One region of the Nesterenkonia xinjiangensis genome, then DNA from elsewhere that is predicted to be linked to it. Evidence: riboswitches for the same ligand, from Rfam matches in the RefSeq annotation. Region 1 holds a riboswitch; the other holds the start of a gene.

Region 1 (3,487 bases):
GTGGATCATGCCCTGGCAGCGCCCCCGGATCCGGGCAGGTGCGGCATGAACCAGCTCGTCGAAGCGCTCCACTGGGTGCTCAGCGCCGAAGCCTGGACCGGTCCCGGCGGGCTCGGGGCGCGCACGGCCGAACACCTCTGGTACACCCTGATCGCGGTCGGACTCTCGGTGCTGGTGGCTCTGCCGGCGGGCCTGATCATCGGCCATACGGGCCGGGGGCGTGCCGTGGCGGTGCTCTCCACCGGAGCCGCACGCGCGCTGCCCACTCTGGGGCTGATCACGCTGGCCGCACTGGCGGTGGGCATCGGACTCACAGCCCCGATGATCGCCTTCGTGGTGCTCGCGGTGCCCTCGATCATCGCAGGGGCATACTCCGGCGTGGAAGCAGTGGATCGGCGGGTGGTCGACGCGGCCCGCGCACAGGGGCTGAGTCCCTGGCAGGTGCTGACCACGGTCGAGGTGCCGCTGGGGCTGAGGATGATCCTCGGCGGCATTCGCCTGGCGACGCTCCAGGTCATCGCCACAGCCACGCTGGCCGCCTACGTGGGTGCCGGGGGCTTGGGGCGGCCGCTGTTCCTGGGCCTGCGCAACCATGACTATGCCATGATGCTGGGAGCGTCGCTCATGGTCATCGCCGTGGCGGTCCTGGTCGACGCCATGTTCGTCATCGCCCAGCGGACGCTCAGGAGGATCCCCGGGATCGTCTGAGCCTCAGGAGAGGATGGTCCCCGTGCCCTGCCCCATCAGTGAATCTTCCGGCCCCCGGGCCGTTCGTATGCGTCTCGCCCTCTCCCTGGGCGGCGTGGCCGCTCTCGGTCTGACCGCCTGTGCAGCGGATGATCCGCTGGCGGAGGGCGGGGGTGGCGACGACGGCGGGGGAGAAGGGGGCCCGATCGTCGTCGGCTCCCAGCAGTACTACTCGAACACGATCATCGCGGAGCTGTACGCCCAGCGCCTGGAGGCGGCCGGCCACGAGGTGGACCGGCAGTTCGACATCGGCCAGCGGGAGGTCTACATGCCGGAGCTGGAGGCCGGGGACATCGACGTCTTCCCCGAGTACGCCGGGAACCTGCTGCAGTATGTGGATCCGGAGTCGGAGGCCGCGGACCTGGAGAGCATCCTGAGCGGTCTCGAGGAGGGCCTGCCGGAGGGGATCACCGCGCTGGCGCCTGCCGAGGCCACCGATCAGGACAGCTTCGTGGTCACCGAGGATTTCGCCCAGGAGAACGGGCTCAGCAGCGTGGGGGATCTGGCCGGGGTCGAGGAGGAGCTGCGGATCGCGGCGAACTCCGAGTTCGAGACCCGTCCCTACGGGCCGGACGGCCTCCAGGAGGTCTACGGGGTGGAGGTCACCCTGGTGCCGGTGGAGGACTCCGGCGGGCCGTTGACCGTGCAGGCGCTGCTGGACGGGGACGTGCAGGTGGCCGACATCTACAGCGCCGATCCCGCCATCGAGGCCAATGACCTGGTCATGCTGGAGGACCCGGAGGATCTGGTGCTTCCCCAGAACATCGTCCCCCTGGTCTCGGAGGCCGTGGATGAGGAGGCGGCGGCGCTGATCGAGGAGGTCAACGCGGAGCTGACCCAGGAGGAGCTCAACGGACTCAACGCCGTCAGCGTCGATGACCAGGCCGCGGCCGCGGACGTCGCCACCCAGTGGCTCGAGGAGCAGGGGCTCGACGACGCCTGAGCACCTCCGCCTCTCATCGAGTGGGGGATCCAGTGCCGCTATGGCGCCGATGTCGCCTGAAAGCGGTAGCGAATCCCCCACTCGACGGGATCGGCAGCGCGTCCGCGGCTCCGTCGCGACCACCGCGCAATCCTGAATGAACACATGAACATAGATGACGGCATATGACGTCTTATCTTCTCCTGTGCCCTGACGTGCAGTAGCGTGGTGCTCACCACCGACCATCCAGAGCGGCCGAGAGATCTGGCTCCACGACGCCGCAGCAACCCGGGAGAGCCGGGTGCTCACGCCAGAACCGATGGAGGAGCATGAGCACCGATGTGTCTGCCGTGTCCACTCGCCGGCCGCAGAAGCGCCCGAACGGACAGTGGAAGATCGATGGCACCGAGCCGCTGAACCACAACGAAGAGTTCAAACAGGCCGACAACGGATTGAACGTCCGCGAGCGCATCGAGACGATCTACTCGAAGCAGGGCTTCGACTCCATCGACCAGGACGACCTGCGCGGCCGCTTCCGCTGGTGGGGTCTCTACACCCAGCGTCGCCCGGGAGTGCCGGCAGGCGCGCACAACTCGCTGCCGCCCGAAGAAGTGGATGACAAGTACTTCATGCTCCGGGTGCGCATAGACGGCGGCGCGCTGAGCACCGAGCAGCTGCGAGTCATCGGGGAGATCTCCCGGGAGTTCGCCCGGGACACCGCCGACGTCACCGACCGGCAGAACATCCAGCTGCACTGGGTCGGGGTGGAGGACGTCCCGGAGATCTGGCGCCGTCTCGAATCCGTCGGCCTGGGCACCACCGAGGCCTGCGGGGACACCCCGCGGGTGATCCTCGGTTCCCCTGTGGCCGGCATCGCCGCCGACGAGATCATCGATCCCACCCCGGTCATCCAGGAGATCGCACAGCTCTACATCGGAGACCCGGAGCTGGCGAACCTGCCGCGCAAGTACAAGTCGGCCATCACCGGCCACCCCTCCCAGGACGTCGTCCATGAGATCAACGACTTCGCGCTGGTCGGCGTCGTGCACCCCGACCACGGCCCCGGCTACGACCTGTGGGTCGGGGGCGGACTCTCCACCAATGCCCGGCTGGCCGAGCGGCTGGGGGTCTTCGTCCGGCAGGAGGAGGCCGCCGAGGTCTGGCACGCCGTCACCCAGACCTTCCGCGACTACGGTTTCCGTCGGCTGCGGAACAAGGCCCGGCTGAAGTTCCTGCTGGCCGAATGGGGTCCTGAGAAGTTCCGTCGGATCATCGAGGACGAGTACCTCGGCCGGCGTCTCACCGACGGCCCGGCGCCCGCCGCCCCGGACACCCCGGGAGACCACGTGGGCGTCCACCGGCAGAAGGACGGGAAGTTCTACATCGGGATCACCCCCACGGTGGGTCGGGTCTCCGGCACGCTGCTGGTCCAGCTGGCCGATCTGCTCGAGAAGCACGGCTCCCACCGGCTGCGCACCACCCCCCATCAGAAGCTGGTGGTCCTCGACATCCCGGAGGAGGAGGTCGAGGCCGCCTCCGCCGCGCTGGCTGACCTGGGGCTGGACCCCCGGCCGAGCGTCTTCCGCCGCTCCACCATCGCCTGCACCGGCATCGAGTTCTGCAAGCTGGCCATCGTGGAGACCAAGACCACCGCGGCTCGGACCATCGACGCCCTGGAGGAGCGCCTGGCCGACGTCGCCGACCAGATGCCGGTGCGGCTGACCCTGCACATCAACGGCTGCCCCAACTCCTGCGCCCGCATCCAGACCGCAGACATCGGGCTCAAGGGCCAGCTGCTGCCCGACGGCGACGGCGGCA
Region 2 (3,487 bases), 550 kb from region 1:
GTGCCGCTCCGTCCGCATCCCGGCTGGCAGACCCGGCAGGGTCCACCCGGCTGGGGCCGGACTGGTGCGGCCGAGCGTGGGTCATCTCCGGAGGCTCCCGGAGCTCGGGGCAGAGGTCAGTGGGCGTGGGCGTCGACGCCGAGGCCGGTGAGCAGCTCGCCGCGCAGGGCGGCCAGCTCGGCGGAGGCGCGATCTCGCGGGCGGCTGCCCGGAACGGTGAGCAGCCGCGAGACGGTGGCCCCCTCGCGGGCGGCGTCGGAGGGGTCCGGGCCCAGCAGCAGGATGCGGTCGGCGAGCTGCAGAGCCTCGTCGACGTCGTGGGTCACCAGCAGCACCGTGGTGCCGGTCTGGGCGTGGACGTCGAGCAGCAGGTCCTGCATCTTCAGGCGCGTCAGCGCGTCCAGGGCGCCGAAGGGCTCGTCCAGCAGCAGCACTCCGGGGCGGCGGGCCAGCGCCCGGGCCAACGAGGCGCGCTGGGCCATCCCTCCGGAGATCTCCCGGGGGCGCAGCTGGGCACGGTCGGCCAGGCCGACGAGCTCGAGCAGCTCGTCCACCCGGGCCCGGCCCTCCGCCTTGGACACCGTGCGGGGCAGACCCAGTGAGACGTTGCGATGCACCGAGCGCCACGGCAGCAGGCGCGGCTCCTGGAAGCCGACGGCGGTCCGCTCGTCATAGGTGTGCACCCCGGCGCCGTCGATGACGACCTCGCCGGAGAAGCCGGCGTCGAGACCGCCCACGGCGCGCAGCAGGGTGGACTTCCCGCAGCCGGAGGCGCCCAGGATGGCGACCACCTCACCGGGGGAGATGTGCAGGTCGACGTCGCGCAGCACGGTGCGGCCGTCGAAGCTGCGTCCCACTCCACGCAGCTGCACGTCCAGCGAGTGGGTGGGCGCGGCGGCGGGGCGGTCCAGCACGGCGGTGCCGCCGGAGTGTGCCGAGGTGTGCAGGTCAGACTCGCGTGCTGCGAGTGTGGGTGCAGAGGAACCCATAGGAATATCTCTCCCATCGATCCTGGCGGTAGCACCTTTTCTGATGCGCCGGGCACAAACGGCCGATCGGCACATCCGAAGGTTGCTGCGGCGTCGTCGAGCCAGATCTCTCAGCCGCTCGGGATGGTGGCAGTTTCAACCCTACGCACAACCGCGCCGCCTGGGCAACGGCGATGTCACAGTATGAGACATCACTGAGACGTCGCCGGAGGAGGGGAGCCGCAGAGGCGCGGCCCGCGGTTCAGGCGTCGGCGTCGAGCGGACCGAGGGCCTTGAACTCGCTCTGATGGAACACCAGTGCCTGCGACTGGTCCTCTACGGCGAGGTCCAGCAGCTCGAGCACGATGATGTCGTGATCACCCGCGCGGACCTGATCGTGGATGCGGGTGGTGAAGGTGACCGGGGCGCCGTCGAGGGTGACCGCACCGCCCTCGCCGGTGGTCACGCGGAGGCCGGCGAAGCGGTTCTCCCGGTCCTTGGAGGCGATCTTCCGACACAGGGCGGACTGCCCGTGGCCGACGAGGGAGATCCCCAGCTCGGCGCCGGCACCGGCCAGCTTCGGCCAGGTGGTCGAGCTGTGCTGCACCGCCACGGTCACCAGCGGCGGCTCCAAGGACACCCCGACGGTGAACGTGGAGGCGACGAGGCCCTCAGGGCGTCCGTCCACCTCGGCGGCCACCACGACCACCCCCTGGGGGAAATGGCCGAAGGCCTCACGAAGCTCCAGCGGATCGATGCCGACCAGGCTGGTGGGCACGCGGCGGGCTACGGCGTCGGCGGTGGTGTGGTGCACGGCGGCCTCCACGGGGATCGGGCGGCTCTCGTCGGTGGCCAGTGCTGTGCTCATGGCTGATCAACTCCCATCGGCCCTGGCGGTAGCACCTTTTCTGAGGCGTCCGCCGAGAGAGGCGGAGCACGTCCGAAGGTTGCTGCGGCGTCGTCGAGCCAGATCTCTCGGCCGCTCGGGATGGTTTCGTCGCTCCAGGGTACGCGCGCAGCGCAGCACGATCAAAGGGATGTTCGGGGAGTGACACATGGAGACATCAGGCCTGGTGACCGTGCTGTCGCCCATCCGGCGACCTCGCAGATGTCCGTACATTCTTACGCCTCGTGACATGAACTTATCGATGAGATTTGACGAGTGTTCATCGACAGCGCGTAGTCTGGTGCTCGCCACACCATCCAGAGCGACTGAGAGATCTGGCTCGACGACGTCGCAGCAACCTCCCGAGCAGCCACGCCATCACGGCGCGGACCGGGGAACGGTGCTAACGCCAGAGACGATGGAGAATGCCCGATGATCTCACTGCGCCATGTGTCCACGACCTTCCCCGCCGCACGGGGCAAGGACCCCATCCATGCCGTCGACGACGTCAGCCTGGAGATCCCCCGCGGAAGCATCCAGGGCATCATCGGATTCTCCGGGGCCGGCAAGTCCACCCTGCTGCGCAACATCAACCTGCTCGAGCGCCCCACCTCCGGGGAGGTGCGCGTGGGCGGCACGGAGCTCACCGGGCTCGGAGGCGAGGCGCTGCGCCGCGCTCGCCACCAGATCGGCATGATCTTCCAGGGCTTCAACCTCGTGAACAACCTGACCGTTGCGCAGAACGTGGAGCTCTCCCTGAAGTTCGCGGGGGAGAGGGACCGCAGGGTGCGTCGTGAGCGCGCCGCGGAGGCGCTGGAGATCGTCGACATCACCGAGAAGGCGAAGGTCTACCCCGCACAGCTCTCCGGCGGGCAGAAGCAGCGCGTGGCCATCGCCCGCGCGCTGGCCACCCGCCCGGAGGTGCTGCTCTGCGACGAGCCCACCTCGGCCCTGGACCCCTTCACCACGGCCACCGTGCTGCAGTACCTCGCCGATGTGAACCGCGAGCTGGGCATCACCGTGGTCATCGTGACCCATGAGATGGAGGTCATCAAGGCCCTGGCCGACCACGTCGCCGTCATGGAGTCCGGCCGAGTGGTCGAGCAGTTCCACGCCGCCGAGCTGCGGCGTGAGGGCTTCGCCCCGCGGACCTCCATCGGTCGCTACCTGGTCAGCGACGGCATCTCCGTGGACCGTCGGGGCGGCGGCGTGCGCGCCGGCTCCGAGCCGTCTGCCGCTGACCAGGGCGCTGACCCGGGCGCCGATCAAGGCGCCGACCAGGGACCTGGCGCTGATCCGCCGGCGTCCGGGCGGGAACCCAGGACCGCCTCCGGGCTGGTCGCCGCGACAGCCTCGTCCGAAGGGGGTCCCCGCTGATGGAACGCCTCATCGAGCTCCAGCCCGAGCTGGTCCAGGCCATGCTCGAGACCTTCGTCATGATCGGCGTGGCCATCCCGCTGGCGGTGCTCTTCGGCACCCCGCTGGGGATCTGGCTCTTTCTCCACGCCCCCGGCGGCATCGCCCCGACGCCGCGCACCCACGCAGTGGTCAGCGGAATCGTCAACATGGTCCGGTCCTTCCCGTTCCTGATCCTGCTGATCGCGATCATCCCCTTCACGCGGCTGATCGTGGG

The links. Region 1 has a riboswitch for S-adenosylmethionine ahead of HNR09_RS11595 (nitrite/sulfite reductase). Riboswitches for the same ligand answer to the same signal wherever they lie in the genome.
Region 2: it holds a riboswitch for S-adenosylmethionine, as region 1 does, so the genes downstream of both, HNR09_RS09205 (flavin reductase family protein) here and HNR09_RS11595 (nitrite/sulfite reductase) in region 1, are expected to answer to the same signal.

Annotation. Positions count from the first base shown of each region.
Region 1 covers NZ_JACCFY010000001.1:2,567,611-2,571,097, forward strand. Annotated here, with positions in the region: gene HNR09_RS11580 (ABC transporter permease) at 1-49, shown strand, start outside; gene HNR09_RS11585 (ABC transporter permease) at 46-708, shown strand; gene HNR09_RS11590 (ABC transporter substrate-binding protein) at 776-1,690, shown strand; SAM riboswitch class I at 1,909-1,995, shown strand; gene HNR09_RS11595 (nitrite/sulfite reductase) at 1,999-3,487, shown strand, end outside.
Region 2 covers NZ_JACCFY010000001.1:2,018,440-2,021,926, forward strand. Annotated here, with positions in the region: gene HNR09_RS09200 (ABC transporter ATP-binding protein) at 117-989, opposite strand; SAM riboswitch class I at 1,000-1,119, opposite strand; gene HNR09_RS09205 (flavin reductase family protein) at 1,231-1,836, opposite strand; SAM riboswitch class I at 1,847-1,963, opposite strand; SAM riboswitch class I at 2,165-2,279, shown strand; gene HNR09_RS09210 (methionine ABC transporter ATP-binding protein) at 2,287-3,231, shown strand; gene HNR09_RS09215 (methionine ABC transporter permease) at 3,231-3,487, shown strand, end outside.